Regions from separate parts of the Ruegeria sp. HKCCD6157 genome, predicted to be linked through region 2. Evidence: riboswitches for the same ligand, from Rfam matches in the RefSeq annotation. Region 2 holds a riboswitch; the other holds the start of a gene.
What was found. A riboswitch is a leader RNA that binds a small molecule or an ion and turns the genes downstream of it on or off. The one in region 2 is predicted to bind cobalamin.
Positions count from the first base shown of each region.

Region 1: it holds a riboswitch for cobalamin, as region 2 does, so the genes downstream of both, GS612_RS00910 (DUF1636 domain-containing protein) here and GS612_RS09740 (DUF1636 domain-containing protein) in region 2, are expected to answer to the same signal.

Region 1 covers NZ_WVRB01000001.1:211,094-219,167, reverse strand. Annotated here, with positions in the region: gene GS612_RS00935 (FAD-dependent oxidoreductase) at 1-20, shown strand, start outside; gene GS612_RS00930 (inositol monophosphatase family protein) at 288-1,067, shown strand; gene GS612_RS00925 (iron ABC transporter permease) at 1,091-2,101, opposite strand; gene GS612_RS00920 (ABC transporter substrate-binding protein) at 2,103-3,053, opposite strand; gene GS612_RS00915 (ABC transporter ATP-binding protein) at 3,070-3,843, opposite strand; gene GS612_RS00910 (DUF1636 domain-containing protein) at 3,840-4,196, opposite strand; cobalamin riboswitch at 4,293-4,490, opposite strand; gene GS612_RS00905 (D-lyxose/D-mannose family sugar isomerase) at 4,590-5,255, opposite strand; gene GS612_RS00900 (carbohydrate kinase) at 5,272-6,198, opposite strand; gene GS612_RS20465 (ROK family protein) at 6,239-7,288, opposite strand; partial or broken gene GS612_RS20460 (GH1 family beta-glucosidase) at 7,265-8,074, opposite strand, start outside.
Region 2 covers NZ_WVRB01000001.1:2,015,367-2,023,440, forward strand. Annotated here, with positions in the region: gene GS612_RS09710 (hypothetical protein) at 1-10, opposite strand, end outside; gene GS612_RS09715 (TolC family outer membrane protein) at 84-1,502, opposite strand; gene GS612_RS09720 (protein-L-isoaspartate O-methyltransferase) at 1,597-2,250, opposite strand; tRNA gene GS612_RS09725 (tRNA-Cys) at 2,476-2,549, shown strand; gene GS612_RS09730 (hypothetical protein) at 2,564-2,716, opposite strand; gene GS612_RS09735 (SLC13 family permease) at 3,179-5,035, shown strand; cobalamin riboswitch at 5,263-5,470, shown strand; gene GS612_RS09740 (DUF1636 domain-containing protein) at 5,562-5,933, shown strand; gene cobW (cobalamin biosynthesis protein CobW) at 5,935-6,990, shown strand; gene cobN (cobaltochelatase subunit CobN) at 6,996-8,074, shown strand, end outside.

The sequences.
Region 1 (8,074 bases), 1.8 Mb from region 2:
TGAGCCGGGTGAAGACCTGACCCGAGGGTGCAAGAGCAGATCTACCGACACACGCACGGCGATCGGAACACATGGGGAAAGCATGCAAACAGGGCAAATCCGCCCCGAGTGTCCGAATGTTCGTCGAATCTGACGGATTTCGATCCATAAGCCATTGATAAAGTTTCAGTATTGTCACACCTCATGCCCATCTGAAAACTGAACTGCAAGACTTCTCATTCAGCTTTCAGGGCAAACAACCTTTCATCCGTCGGAGATTGGATGACTTCAGCCGAAAAGGACCGAAAATGGTAACCCCAGATGCGTTGACTGAACACGCGATGAAGATTGCTGATATTGCCACGGAGTCCGCGATGCGGTTTTTTCGGGGGTCTTTGGGCATTGAATTCAAACAGGATGAAAGCCCGGTGACGCAGGCCGACAAGGCAGTTGAGGCGGAAGTTCGCACCTACCTGAAACAGCATTTTCCCGGACACGGCATCTTTGGCGAAGAGCACGGTCAAGAGGCAGGCGACGGGCTTCATATGTGGGTGATTGACCCGATTGACGGAACCCGTTCGTTTCTGTCCGGCCATCCTTTGTTCGGGTTCCTTTTGGCGCACCTTGTGGATGGGCGCCCTCGGTTGGGGCTGGTCGGAATGCCGGCCTTACATGAGACCTATTTGGGTGTGGTTGATAGCGGGGCCAGCCTGAACGGGCGACCGATAAAAGTGTCGCACACCACGCGTCTGGATCAATCGGTTCTTTACGTGAATGAAGGCGACAAAATTTATCGCGATCATCCTGACCTGTTCAGCCGGCTGATGAATGCAGGGCAGACGCGCCGATTTGCCTATGATTGTTATCCCCATGCCTTGCTTGCTTCGGGGCATATCGATGCTGTGGTGGATTACGATCTGCAACCTTATGACTATCTGGCGCTCTCACCTCTGATCACGGCTGCTGGCGGAGTGATGACCGATTGGCACGGGCATGCGTTGACCCTCGATTCAGATGGCGCGGTCGTTTCCGCCGCAACCCCTGAATTGCATGCTGAACTGCTTGACCTCATCAATGTCGAAAAATGACGGTGTTGCGCAACCTTGGAAAACTATCTCCCGCGATCAGATTTGAACAAATACAAAAAGACAAAAAGTGATCCTATCGACGTTGTGACGATTCCCACGGGCAACTCCTGCGGAGCCAGAAGAAGGCGTGACAAGATATCGGACAGTGTCAGCAGAATCGCGCCCACGATCGCCGAGACGATCAGAAGGTTTCGGTGCAGAGTTCCGGCGATGCCGCGTGCAATATGAGGCACCATCAGCCCGACAAAGCCGATGACACCGGCAACGGAAACGAAACTGGCCGTCGCCAATGCGGCAACGAAAAACATGCTGAACCGCAGTCCTTGAACGGGAATACCCAGTGACGAGGCTGTGAAATCCCCGGTCAGCAGCGCGTCAAGCCACCGGCTGCGGTAAAGTGAATAGCTCAGGATCAGGCCCAGTCCGATCAGGACAAGCGGGAATGTTTCCCATCTTGCCAGTCCCAGGCCGCCAAGCATCCAGAATATCACCGAATGAGCAGCGCGATTGTCGCCAGAGAAAATCAGGTAGTTGGTGATCGCGGAAAACAGAAAGGACACCGCCAGGCCAGCCAGGATCAGTTTTTCGGGTGCGCTTGTACGCAAGCCCTGAACCAGCGCCAGAACAATGCCGGAGGCGATCAGACCACCGCAAAATGCTGCCAACGGTAACGTCCAGATTCCCAGAACATCACCCGTGACGGTGATCACCAGAACGGCGCCGGCAGCAGCACCCGAGGACAGACCGAACAGAAACGGATCTGCCAGGTCGTTTCGCGTCGTTGTTTGCAAAACGACACCAACGACGCCCAGTCCCGCACCAATCACGGCGGCAAACAAGGCACGGGGCAGGCGAAGGTCGAAGACGATCCGGTGCAAGGGCGACATGTCTCCTTCCACCAGACCGGTTCCGAGGCCGATGGCCGAAAAAACTTCGCGTATGGGGATTGGGGTGGTCCCGTAGACGATCGACAACAGCAAAAGGGCGGTCAGAACAACCGCCCCCAGCACTATCAAACGGCCCAATCGGACCATATCAGTTGGTCTCCGGGTGCATCGCCTTCGCCATCTTCTCGATCGCCTCGATATTTGCCGGGCCGGGCGTCAGTTCCTCGTAACGCAGGCCAATCCAGCGCTCGTTCTTTACCGCGTCCGTTTGTGACATCACCGGGTGATCCTTGAGGAACTGAAAGGTGTCCTCTGCGCCGTTGCCGGACTGATAATCGAGCAGCACCAGAAATTCCGGGTTGGCCGCTGCCACGGCCTCCCACGACGTGCGGCCCCAGCTGGTATCCAGATCATGCGTCACGTTCGCGCCACCCGCCGCTGTGATCATCGCATCGGGAATGGCGAACTTGCCGGCGGTGAATGGAGCATCGGCCGGTCCGTCCAACAGGAATACGCGGGGCTTTGCCAGATCGGCTGTTTTTGCTTCGATGGCTGACAATTTGTCTTTCCAGCCGGCAACCAGCGCCTCGGCCTTGTCTTCGACCTGCATGACCTTGCCCAGACGCAGAACGTCATCAATCAACAGGTTCATGCTGGCCTCGGGGCGATCCTTGTCCAGATGCACGCAGCTTTCGGTCAGGATCATGGTCTTGATACCAAAGGGTTCCAGCGTGTCGGGCGTGACATCTCCGCCGGGTTTCATGCCATAGTACCAACCGGCAAAAAACAGATCGGGTTCGACGGCCACAAGGTTTTCGATCGTCGGGTATTTAGGGGCAAGCTCTGGGATGTCGCCACGCTGAGCATCAAAATCAGGGCTTGTTTTGTACCAGCCGGTAATTCCGGTAAGCCCCACGATCTTGTCCTGAAGGCCGAGCGCAAAGGCCATATCCGTCATGTTCATGTCATGCACGACCAGACGTTCCGGCGCCGAGTCAAAAGCCAGCGGTTCGCCGCAATTGTCCACGGTGACGCCCTCTGCTGCCACCCCACTTGCCAAGCCAGCGAAGACGACCACTGGCCAGAGTTTCTGCATCATATGTAAGCTCCTGTTATTATGACAGTTTCCGTTTTCGGATATCCAGTGCGGGGATCATGCGGCCTTCGTGCTGAAAGCACAGATAATCCACGCCGAATGTCTCACGCACCCGGTCTGGGGTCAGAACTTCGCCAACAGGCCCGAACCCTGTCAGACGCGTGGCTTTCATCAACGCCACATGGCTGGCGAATTCCGGGATCATGACCAGATCATGGACGATCATGACGACCGTTACCCCCAGATCAGCGACCAGAGACAGCATGTGCCCCTTGGCATCGGGGTCCAGATGGTTGGTTGGCTCGTCCAGAAACAGCAACGACGGATTCTGGGCCAGCGCGCGCGCGATATGTGCGCGCTGACGTTCTCCGCCCGACAGTTGACCCATCGTCTTGTTGGCAAAATGCGACAGCTCGGTCGTCGTCAGCACCCGTTCAAGATCAGCCTTGTGCTGAGCCACCGAACGTTCGCCCTGAATCGGGATTTGTCCCAGCGCAACGTAGTCTTGCAGGCGCATCCGTCCGTCGGGCATTTCCTGCTGTCCGACCACAGCAATGGAGCGGGCGCGTTGGCGGGCGGACAGGGTACGAAGGCTTTGGCCTTCTATCCAAACATCACCCAAGGCAATCCGTTCAATCCCGCACAGCAGTTTCAATAGAGTGGTCTTACCGGCGCCGTTCGGCCCGGCGATTGCCAGAATTGATCCTTCTTCCAGACGAAAGGATACATCCTGCAACAGGATATCACCATTGAGCGCGTAGTACTCCAGATCCTCGGCAACCAGAAAGCTCATGATGTCCCTCGGGATGGCAAAGCGGGTATTCGCGACAGGGTCTTTGCGAAAAGGGCAGGAGGGCGGTCCGAAGCGCTGGTCCAGCCATCGTCGCTGTCGCCGAACTGGGTCGCGAATTCGACCAGGGCATCCAGGTCGTGTGATGTCTTAATGTCGCCGAACAGGTACTGCGCTTTGCCTGCGGCCTGAAATCCGACGGTCATGGCCCGTTCACAACCTGCCATGCAGGCCACCATTCGGGTTTCAAAACCGTCAGGCAGCTGAGCATCCAGCGCGTCTTGCGCAGCCTCGGCAGGCATCGTCCCCTGACATGTTGAACAGATCAGAACGTAGTGATCAGAATAGCAGGTCATTGCCGTCTCCGTCGTTTGCCAGATGCAGACAGAGGGCACATACCCAGATATTACGCAAACGCGCCATCAAGCCTCCTTCGGGGACGCCCCGCCCCGGGTTGGTTACCATGCGATGGCAGGTCTCCTGACTTGCGGGTCAAGGCTCGGCCCACCTTCCCAACCCATACGGGTCAGTGGTGAAGTGGCGTCGCTCTCCGCTTACAGTTGCGGGGGCAGTCACGGACTTGGCACATTCCAGCGCCGCACCGTGTTCCCATTTTCATCCCTTACGGAACCATCCCGCTCAGCTAGTCCGGCTATGCCAGACTTGTCAAGCGGCAGGCGAAAGGGTGGTGGATGGAATTGCAACAGTTGAGCCAGCGATCCTGCTGCGCCAGCCCGGACCGAACGGTGTCAATAGTCTGATACAAGAAGAAAATCCGGATCGGTATCTTCCTCGACCTTCGAAAACCGTGGGATCGGCTCTTCGAACACATTGTCCGTACGGTCGTCATTCACGGTCGATACCTCGCCAATAAGGCAATCGCCGCGCTCGGCCCAGAAAGCGTGCCAGATGCCGGGCATCAAAGTTACGCTTTGCCCCGGCTTCAGCCGCAAGTGTTCTCCGGGTTGCAAGGTTACAGGGCAGGCATCGCTTGGGACCGTCACCGGGTTGTCGCGGTCGACGCCACCGTTTGGATCCGAGGCATGGATTTCCAGAACGAGGTCGCCGCCGCCCCGGTTTATGATGTCTTCTGCCTTGACGATATGCCGGTGCATCGGAGAAAGCTGATTGTCTTTCGAGATCAGTAGTTTCTCCGCATAGAGCATCCCGCGCCCGGATTTCAGATCCTTCGCCTCGCCATTGCGCAGAGTGAACAGAAACAGTCCAAGTTCGTCGAAACGGCCTTGTGCGTAATCGGTTATGTCCCATCCCAGCCCGCGGCCGCGGATCGTTTCCGCCAGAGGGCTGCGCATTTTCTCGGGCGACCAATCCGCAAAGGGTGGCAACACGGCACCGAAGGACTGAATGAATGCTTGTGCCTGGGTCTTGATACGGTTGATTTCGGATCGTTTCATCATGCCATCCCGCAGGTCAAAGCTCGTGCGCCCAGGGGGGTTCCGCCCCGGCTCGGGAAACGGTCACGGCCGCCACGTCAGCGCCCAGCTCCATGGCTGCTTGCAGGCTTTCAGCCGTCAATCCGCGCAGACCTGATTTGGTCAGATGCCCTGCACGGCTGAGACCGGTCAGGACGCCGGCGTTGAACGTGTCACCTGCGCCGATCGTGTCGACCACTTCAACGGGCTTCACAGGAACCGAGACTTCGGAACCATCCGCCAGATAGCCGTGCGCCCCGTCGCTGCCACGCGTGACGATGACAACGGAAGGACCCGCCTGCAACAGCACAGACGCCTTCGCGGCTTCGGATTCAGCGCCCGGAATGATCCAGTCCAGGTCCTCGTCTGAAACCTTGACGATATCCGCTTGTGAGATCATGCGGTTCAAACGCGCTCTGAACCGGGTTTGATCCTTGATGAAACCCGGGCGGATATTCGGATCCAGCATCACCGCCCGGTCGGAACCGTGGCGGTCCAGAAGGGCGGCATAGGCATCTGCGCAAGGTTCACAGGCAAGGCTGATTCCGCCGAGATACAGGGCTGAGACAGCAGGAAGCTGATCGGGCATGTCTTCTGGCAGCAACATCCGGCCCGCGGTGTTTTCATCAACAAAGCTGTAAGTCGCGTGCCCTTCCGAGAGCTGCACAAAGGCAAGCGTGGTAGGACGGTCCGAGATGATCACATGTGTCGTGTCCACATGACTGGCTTTCAGCGCATCGATCAATTGCTGGCCGAACATGTCCGATGACAAACCTGTCAGCATCCCAACCGGAACACCCAGACGTCCCATCGCGACGGCTGTGTTCAGAACTGCACCACCGGTATGTGGCACAAAGCCCAGTGCACCCGACACGGTCGGTTCTGAGATCATATCTATCAGCGCTTCACCACAGCACAGGATCATGTCTTGGTCCTTCTCGGAATAGAAATTTCGGTTTGGCTGGTTACTGTCGCAGCGCGTTCTTGCAAAAGTTGTTTGCGCCGATGATCCCGAACTCTGCCTGTTCAGATACGTATAGGTTCAGGGAGCGGCGCAAGTCGCTGAAGCGGCCGCCGCCGTTGAACGCATCCTTGAAGTCGTCACTGAATAGCCAGCGGTTTTTCTCGGCAACGCCGCCGACAAGGAAAACGCCCCCCTCCGGCATCAAGGTGACCGCCAGATCACCCATCAAAGCACCCAGATGGGTGGTAAAAATCTGCGCGGCTTTTTCGGCGACCAGATCGGTGCCGTTACGGGCATCGTTCAGAATGTCCTTTGCAGAGCGCGCCTGAGTTCGCGCTTGACCGGCTGCAAATTCAACCGCCTGATACAGGATCGGCAGGCCGGTTCCGCTTAGGAACATTTCTGCTTCCAGCGCTAGGCTGTCCCCAAAGAAACAGCTCGGTGCGATGCGACGTGCCGCCTCAAAGATATCAACTTCGTCGCGATGGCGCGGGTACAGGCCCACGTGCCCGCCTTCGCCGGAAACCGTGTGATACCTGCCTTCGGAATATAGCAACGCACCAACGCCAAGCCCGGTTCCGGGCCCTACAACCAGCCGTGTGCCTGCGGGCGGCGTTGCCTGACCCTGCAAGACCGCAACATCCGACCGGGTCACCTCGGCCACCGACCACGCCGCAGCGGTGAAATCATTTATGACAAAGGTGCGCTCTGCTCCTGTTGCTTTCGCCAACTCGGTTTCCGAAAGATCCAGGTTTGCGTTTGTCAGCTGAATCGTTCCGTCCCTGACCGGCCCGGCTCCGGCTGCTACGACGGCCTGTGGGTTGGTTCCGATCTCGTCCCTGAGATCATGAAACGCCTCCAGCAGATCTTCCAATGTCCCCGTCGGGTGTTTCCGAAGATCTGCCAATTCTCCGTTCGTGACGACGCCCAGACGTGTGTTCGTACCGCCGATATCCGCAACCAGGTTCCAATGCTCATGCACGGCACCGAATGGTTGCGCTAACGGCTGAGAGACGCTCTGACCCCCGGACAGGGCGGATTTCAGCGCCATGAAAGACGCTTTGGGCGTTCTCGCAAGTGTTTCGAAATCCACGTCCACCAGTCCAAACCTCTTCTCGTACCCGAAGGCCCATTCATAATTGTCCAGCAGCGACCAGACAAAATAGCCATTCACCGGAACACCTTGTGCCAAAGCGTCCAGCACGGCCGCAAGGTGCTTGTCGAGATAATCGATACGATCATCGTCCTGCACGCGCTCCTCACTCGCCATACCGTTTTCGGTGATATAGATTGGCAGCGCGCCCGTATAGTCTTTCCTTGTTCTGACAAGAAAGCGGGTAAGGGCAGAGGGATCGATTTCCCATCGCATCTGCGTTTTGGGTAACGGTCCGGGAACCTCTTGCAGGCTGGGCCAGGCGGCGTCCGCCGGGGCAATCAATTTTCGGGTATAGTAGTTCAACCCGCACCAATCGACCTGTGTGCCGATGGTTTCAAAGTCGTTCTGCCAGCCCTTGGGCAAGTGCGGCTCCAACCCCTCCAGGGCTGTTTGGGGATATTCCTTGTTGAAAACACCGCCAAGGAAGAACCGGTTGTAGATCGCATCGTAGCGATCTGCCGCAAGCCGCGCTTCCGCGCTGTCATCTACTGGCTCGGACCATTCGAGGTTGAACACGGCACCCAGATTGCCCATCCCAAGACTGCGCATGGCCTGAATCGCCCGCCCGTGGGCCAACAAAACGTGATGCATCGCCCGGGCGGCGGCGCGGATATCGCGCAGACCGGGCGCATGGTGGCCTTCAAAATGGCTCAGCCAACTGACACACCAGGGTTCGTTGAT
Region 2 (8,074 bases):
TATCAGACATTGTTCTCTACCGCTCTATCGTTGGATCGAGTGTAGCCAAACAATCCGAGCCCTACAACAAATAGTATTGCCGGTTAGTCCCGACGCAACGCTTTGAGGACTCGATCCAGATCCTTGCTCTGTTTGCTGACACGCGCGGGGGCTTTCTTGACCAGATTATAGTACAAAGTCGGGTCATAGATCTGAACCGCCAGGCCAAGACGTTCTGCCGTCAAAAGGCCCTGCGCCTGCAACAGCTGATACGCTGCGCGCGATCGTTCCGTTCGCGACGCCACTTCGGCCAGCTGCGCGTCCAGCAAATCCTGCTGAGCATTCAGAACGTCCAAAGTGGTCCGGGCACCCAAGGTCGCTTCTTCCCTGATGCCGTCAAATGCAACCTGTGATGCACGAACCCGTTCCGTCGACGCCCTGAGGCTGGCACTGGCTGCCTGGAACGCTGCATACCGGTCCGTAACGCCCTGTGTGATATTCTTTTGTACGTTCAGAAGATTCGCACGAGACGCATCCCGGTTTGCCATAGCGCGCCGCACATTCGCGGCCAACCGGCCACCGGCGTAGATCGGCTGTGTAAAGTCCAGCGACACGGTCGCGTCATTCACATAGTCGTTGTTGTCATAGCTTTCACGCACACCCGCATCAGCATTCAAACTGACATTCGGCCCAAGGTTGGCCCGCTGCTGCTGGACAATCAGATCAAAAGCGCGGACCTGATGCTGCGCCGACAGAATCGCCGGGTGGTTGCGTTGCGCGAGGCTGATCGCTTCTGCCTCACTCCGTGGCAGATTGGGCAGGCTGGGTTGACCGGCCGTCCGCCCCGGCGCCTTGCCGACCGCATTGACATATTCAGCCTGCGCAATGCTCAGTTCACCACGAGCGACCGCCAGATCAGCTTGAGAACTTGCCAACTGCGCCTCGGAAAGCGCCACGTCCGTGCGCGTCACTTCGCCAACCTCGAAGCGATCATTTGATGCGCGAAGCTCTTCCGCCGAAACATCCACGTTGTTCTGGCGAATTGCGACTGTTTCTTCCTGTAGCAGCACGCCCAGGTAAGCATTTGCAGCGCGGATAAGCACCTGTTGCTCAATGTCGATTAAGGTTTGCCGGGTCGACAGAACCGTCTCCTGCGCCGATTGCTTGCCCAGAACCGAAGCGCCACCATCATACAGAAGCTGCGTTAGCCCCAGCCCGGTGAAAAACCGGGACGGCTCGGTCGTTGTGACCACATTGTTGGTCCGAGACCGGGTATAATCCTGGCTGACCTGTACAGTCCAGTTGATGATTGGCCGCAATGCAGAAAGCGCGATTGCCACGTCTTCATCTGCCGCGCGCAGCAGCGCCCGGTTCTGCTCCAGCAAGCCGCTTGTATTATACGCGCCGATGAAGGCGTCTGTTATGTTGTCAGCCCACGCCGGACGCCCTGGCATAACGCTGATGGCAAGTCCTGCGGTCACTGCGAATGCCCTGACCAGCTTGCCTGTCGCTGAACCACGCATACCGAAATCCTCTCAAACGAAATTACACTGCCCTGAAGGCAGTTTGCGGTCTTCTTTTCAACTAATCAAGGCGCCAGCAGAATCTATCGGCGAACTATAGCGAAAATGCACACTCCGCCGAAAAGCTCTCTAGTATCGGCGCACTGGCGTTGAACGCATCCCGCCAGCTGACCCGGCCTCCGGCCTTTCGACCGATCCGCACAGTTCCAAGATTGCCTTCAACAAACAGGCATGCAATCCGGCCATGTTCCTTGAGCTGATCCAACAGAGCGTCGGGAATCCGTTCAACACCGCCCTGCACCATGATCGCATCGTAAGGACCGTGCTCAGCCGCACCCTGATCCAAAGGACCGACGTGGATAATGGCATTGTCCACATCGGCCTCAGCCAACAGGCTTTGCGCCTCGGACGCCAGCGAGTCGTCGCTTTCCACACCAACAACCAACTGGGCCATACGCGCGGCAACCGCAGTGGAATACCCCGTCGCCGGAGCGATATCGAGAATCATCTCGTCGTTCGAAATGTTGAGCGCATCCAGCATTTTAGCAAGCGTTCTCGGCTCGAGCATACAGCGCCCGTTGCCCAGATCGATCACACTGTCGGCATAGGCGGCCTCACGCTGTGCGTCAGGCACGAAGTTTTCGCGCGGGACGTTCAGCATCGCCTCAATGATCGGGAACTTTGTAACATCCGAAGGTCGGATTTGCGTATCAACCATAGTGCGGCGCCGGGCAGCGAAATCTGTCATAGGATCTCTCGAGTCATTCCCAAAGTTACCCGGCTTTTGCCACATCCTGAAACGCCCAGCAACGGCCCTGTTGACGCAACCCCCCCGCGCCTGCGCGTTTGCGGTTGCGGGCTTCGGCAAATTTCAATCTCGTCGACAAAATTGCGCGCAATCCTCTGGACGCCCCTTGGGAAAGCTGCTAGAAACCCATGCACACCACGGCAAGTATTTGATTTTACTTGAAAAGGCGAGTTGGCGGAGTGGTGACGCAGCGGATTGCAAATCCGTGTACACCGGTTCGATTCCGGTACTCGCCTCCAATACCTCCAATGACTTACGGTACTTTGTCTTTCTTCGAGGTCCAGTATCCAACCAAAATTTGGATTTTTCGTGTTTCGATCTGGTTCTGTTCCATCCGACTGCGAGCATTCTGGGCATATGCCGCCAGCTTGCGTTCAGGCAACACCTCGCCGTACTTCCTTGGCATCTTCATCTCGAAATGATCAGAATTGGTGACCTGAACCATTGGTCCCAGCCATTTGGGTACAGACCTCTATTGTAGTCAGATTGCGATCAGGGACGGCCAAGCAGGCCCATTGCGCGGTTCAGGCAGCGGCAGAATGGTGCCGCAAACAAAGCTGTCGGATTGTCTGTCGTCCATGGCTGGAATTGACCTGCCATTACCTATGCTGCTTCGACCTGGTTGGAACGGCATCGCGCCGGTACGAAACGTGCTGACTTCCTCATGCAATTTGTCCAATCCTTCTTTCTGACGCGTTCGTCAAATGGGGTTCCCGAAAGCATTGCTCACACAGCAGCCTTTGAGCAATTTTATGTCTCAACATCGCCAAAAAACGAAACTTCATGACAACTCGGGAAGGATGAACTAGGACTCTAACAAAGAAAAAGTTCTGGACGTATTGTGGAACACATTGCCTTTACCTTCGAGATGGGGGTCGTTTGCTCCCTGCTGGCTTTCACCGTTTTTCTGTTCGTTTCCGAGATCATAAGGATCGACCTTTCCGCCATATTGGTTCTGGTTCTCATAGGCTTGCTCAGCTACGCGCCCGGGCTGGGAAATCTGGCGGATGTCACCCTTCTGTTCGACGGCTTCGCATCCAATGCCGTCATCTCGATCATTGCGGTCATGATCGTCGGGGCCGGTCTGGACAAGACGGGGATCATGAACAAGGTGGCTGCCGTCATCCTCAAATACGGTGGCAAATCCGAAGGCAGGGTTGTACCAATCATTTCCGGCACCGTTGGTGTCATATCCTCGTTCATGCAGAATGTCGGCGCCGCTGCTCTGTTTCTGCCGGTTGTCAGCCGAATTTCCACACGGTCAGGCATACCGCTGTCGCGCCTGCTCATGCCGATGGGATTCTGCGCCATTTTGGGCGGCACGATGACGATGGTGGGGTCGTCTCCTCTTATCCTGCTGAACGATCTGATCCTGACGGCAAATGACAGTCTGCCGGCCTCTCAGAAAATGGAGCCCTTCGGCCTGTTCTCGGTCACGCCGATGGGTGCGGTTCTGATCCTGACGGGAATTGGTTACTTTCTGCTGTTGGGACGTTGGGTTTTGCCCGAGGCTGAAGGGCCTGACAATACGGGTACCGGACAAGGGACACAGGAGTACCTGCAAAGGGTCTATGGCCTCAAAGCCGATGTGTTCGAAGTCGTGGTGCCCGAGGACAGCCCTTTGGTCGGCGAGATTCTGGCCGACATCAACCACGAAAACCACCTGTACATCATTTCCACCTTCTATCGCGGCAAAACCTCGATGGTTCAGGTTTTGACAGCGGAAATTGCAGCGCCGTGTCGGCTGGCCATCGTCGGCCGCCGTTGGGAGGTCGAGAAGTTCGCCGAGAAATACGGGCTGACCGTTCTTCCGGATTTGGACATTTTCGTCGAAGAGTTCGCCCCAACCAATGCAGGCGTGGCCGAGGTGGTCATCACGCCCGACAGCAAGCTGATCGGCAAATGCCCCCGCGAGCTTTTGTTTCGCAAGACCTACGGGATGTCGCTGCTGGCCATTCACCGCGGCGAAGAGACGCTGAGCCATGTCGAGACCGAGGATCACGAATCCACTCAGATCGGACTCGAAAAGTTTCAGGCGGGCGACATGCTTGTGGCGCATACCAGATGGGACAACCTGATGCGGATCAAACGAGATCCGGATTTCGTCGTTGTGACGACAGACTTTCCTCAGGACGAGCTGAGGCCGCAAAAAGTCGGCTGGGCCCTGGTATTCTTCGCCATTTCGCTGTCGTTGATCCTGTTCACGGACGTCCGGCTTTCACTCTGTCTTCTTACCGGCGCGGTGGGCATGATGCTGACCCGTGTGCTCAGCGTGGACGAGGCGTACCGCGCGGTCGGATGGAACACCGTATTCCTGCTCGCCTGCCTCATACCTTTGGGACAAGCCGTGCAGAACACAGGCACGGCCGCGTGGATCGCGCAGCAGATCATGATAATTCTGGACGGCTGGCCGCTCTGGTCGCTGCAAACCGGCATCGCCATTCTGGCGACGGCCTTTTCTTTGGTCATGTCCAACGTGGGGGCCACGGTCCTGCTGGTGCCTCTGGCGGTATCGATTGCGGTGGCGGCGGGTGGAAACCCGGCCGTCTTTGCCCTGACGGTCGCCATATCGACCTCGAACAGCTTCATCATCCCAACCCATCAGGTAAACGCGTTGATCATGGGTCCGGCCGGATACAAGGTGATGGATTTCGTCCGCTCCGGCGGAATAATGACGGCGCTGTTTCTGGTCGTCTCGCTGCTCATGATAAACGTCATCTATTAGCGCAAGAGGATCCAGGGTGTTCGGTGGTCTTGTCCCATCATCTGGACAGGTTCAGTCAAGGCACCCGTTCACTATAGTCTACGCCCCTTGCTGAAATACCGTTCGTCGCCGGGCCCACCTCAGGCTGGGTCCCGGCACACCATGCCGCCCATCGACGCCCACAGGTCGCTTTCCATGCCTCTGCATCATTGTTGCGCGCGACTCGCTTGACAAGCAGGCCAGCGGTGCCGCATGTCCCTTTCGTTGGTGTCGGTGAGAGCCGATGAAAAGGGAATGCGTCAACGGTCTTGCCGCCAAACGCAGCCGCCCCCGCGACCGTGAACGGAGAGGATGCCCAATGCCACTGGCCCGAAAGCCGGGAAGGCGGGACATCCGACAGAGGCCCGCCTCTGGCATCCGCAAGCCGGGAGACCTGCCAACAACCGAAGTTGAAACCGGGCGGGGTGTTCCGGTGTCGGGTCCATGACCAATCGTGGCCCGCATGAAACCCCGTCCCCCGCGAAGAGGATTTGGGGGGATGAGAGACATGACCGAGACCGCACCAGTCGAGTTGCTGGTCTGTACCACCTGCCGTCGCGGCCTGCCTGTCGAAGATGACGCGCAACGCCCGGGCGCTTTGTTGCACAAGGCCCTGGAACAGGCAGACCTGCCCGACGGTGTCACCCTGAAAGCCGTTGAATGCTTGTCAAACTGCGATCAAGGCTGTTCGATCGTGTTGCGCGGGCCGGGCCGCTGGACCTTCGTGTATGAAAACCTGAACGAAACAGATCATGTCGACGTCATCGTCGACGGCGCGACCAAGTATCTGGCCACTGAAGATGGTTTGGTGAAATGGCGCGAACGCCCCGAACATTTTCGCAAGAACTGTGCCTCGCGCATTCCCCCGATTGGAGCCTGACATGTCGAACCTCGAAAAACTCCCCGTCACAGTGATCACCGGCTTTCTGGGCTCGGGCAAGACCACTTTGGTGCGTCACCTGATGCAGAACCCACAGGGCAAGCGCCTTGCTGTCGTGGTCAACGAGTTCGGCGATGTAGGCGTCGATGGCGACATCCTGAAATCCTGCGCCATTCCTGATTGCCCGGCGGAAAACATCATGGAACTGGCAAATGGCTGCATCTGCTGCACCGTGGCAGATGATTTCATTCCCACCATCGAGGCCCTGATGGCGTTGGAGCCGCGCCCGGATCATATCCTGATCGAAACCAGCGGTCTGGCCCTGCCGAAACCGCTGCTCAAGGCATTCGACTGGCCTGACATCCGCTCGAAGATCACCGTCGACGGCGTGATCGCCTTGGCCGATGCCGAGGCTGTGGCCGCAGGCCGTTTCGCGCCCAATGTCGAAGCGGTGGACGCCCAGCGCATGGCCGATGACTCGATCGACCACGAAACGCCCCTGTCCGAGGTGTTCGAGGATCAGATCTCGTGCGCCGACATCATCCTGCTGACCAAGCCCGACCTCGCCGGCCCCGAAGGCGTGGCCAAAGCGCGCGAGATCATCGCCGCCGAGGCGCCGCGCCCCCTGCCCGTCGTCGAAGTGGCCGAAGGTGCCGTGGACGTGCGCGTTGTGCTGGGTCTGGAAGCCGCCGCCGAGGATGACATGGACGCCCGACCCTCGCATCACGACGGCCATCACGATCACGAGCATGACGATTTCGAAAGCATCATCGTCGAGCTGCCCGAGCAGACCGATCCGGCCCAGCTGGTCGCCAATATCGAACGCTTGGCCAATGAGCTGAACATCCTGCGCGTCAAAGGGTATGCCGCCGTTCAGGGCAAGCCGATGCGCCTGCTGGTTCAGGCGGTCGGCGCGCGGGTACGGCACCAGTATGACCGCCCGTGGGAACCCGGTGAAGACCGTCGTTCGCGTCTGGTCGTCATCGCCGAGCATGACGATATCAAAGAGGCGGAAATCCGCGAAATCCTCGTGGGTGTGCGTGAGGCCGCCGAGTAAGACACATGCACGTCGTCTTCCGCGAAAGCCACGGGCTCGAGGAAACCGAGACCCCAACCGATCTGGGCCAGAGCCCGGCGGATCTGGTGGTGCTGTCCTTTTCGGACAGCGACCTGGGCGCTTTTGCGGCGGGCTGGCATCGTGGTGGCGGACCGGAAGGGCGAATGCCGACCCTGCGGCTGGCGAATTTGACGGCGTTGAAACACCCGTTGTCGGTCGATACCTATGTCGAGCAGACGATGGAGGGCGCCAAGGGCATTTTGATCCGTCTGATCGGCGGCGTCCCCTACTGGGCTTATGGGTTGCAGCAGGTTCTGGCGCTGGCGCAGGCCAAGGGCATCGCGCTGGCGGTGCTGCCCGCTGACGGGCGCGAGGACACGCGGCTGGATGACTATTCCACCCTGCCGGTCTCGACCCTGCGGCGTCTGGTGCATCTGTGCGATACCGGCGGCGAGGTCGCGGCGCAGGCGGCGCTGGCGCAGATGGCTTTGGCGGCGGGGCTTTATGCCGGTCCGGTGATGGGCGCCAAGACCTTGCCCGAATGTGGCGTGTGGTGTCCGGATCGCGGCGTAATTCCGGTGGAAACCGCGTTCGAAGGCAAGGCCAAACGAATCCTCGTCACCTTTTACCGCGCTTACCTGACCTCGGCGGACACCGCCCCGATCGCGGCCCTGATCCGCAGCCTGCGCGCCCGTGGGTTCGAGGCGGTGGGCCTGTTTGCCCCGTCGCTCAAGGCGCCTGTAGCCGCCGACTGGTTGCGGGACCAGGTTGTTGCGCTGAACCCATCCGCCATTGTCAATGCCACTTCATTTTCGGGCAAAGGCGCGTCGGGAACATCGCCTCTGGACGCGGCAGGAGTGCCGGTGTTTCAGGTCGCTCTCGCCACCTCGCGCCGCAAAGCCTGGGCCGAGGCGGAACGCGGGCTGTCCCCCGCCGATCTTGCCATGCATGTGGTACTGCCCGAGGTGGATGGGCGGATTTCGGCGGGAATCGCGTCTTTCAAGGAACCAGGCAAACGTGATCCGCATCTGGAATACGCGCGCTTTGCACATCGGCCCGAACCGGACCGGATCGAAGCGATCAT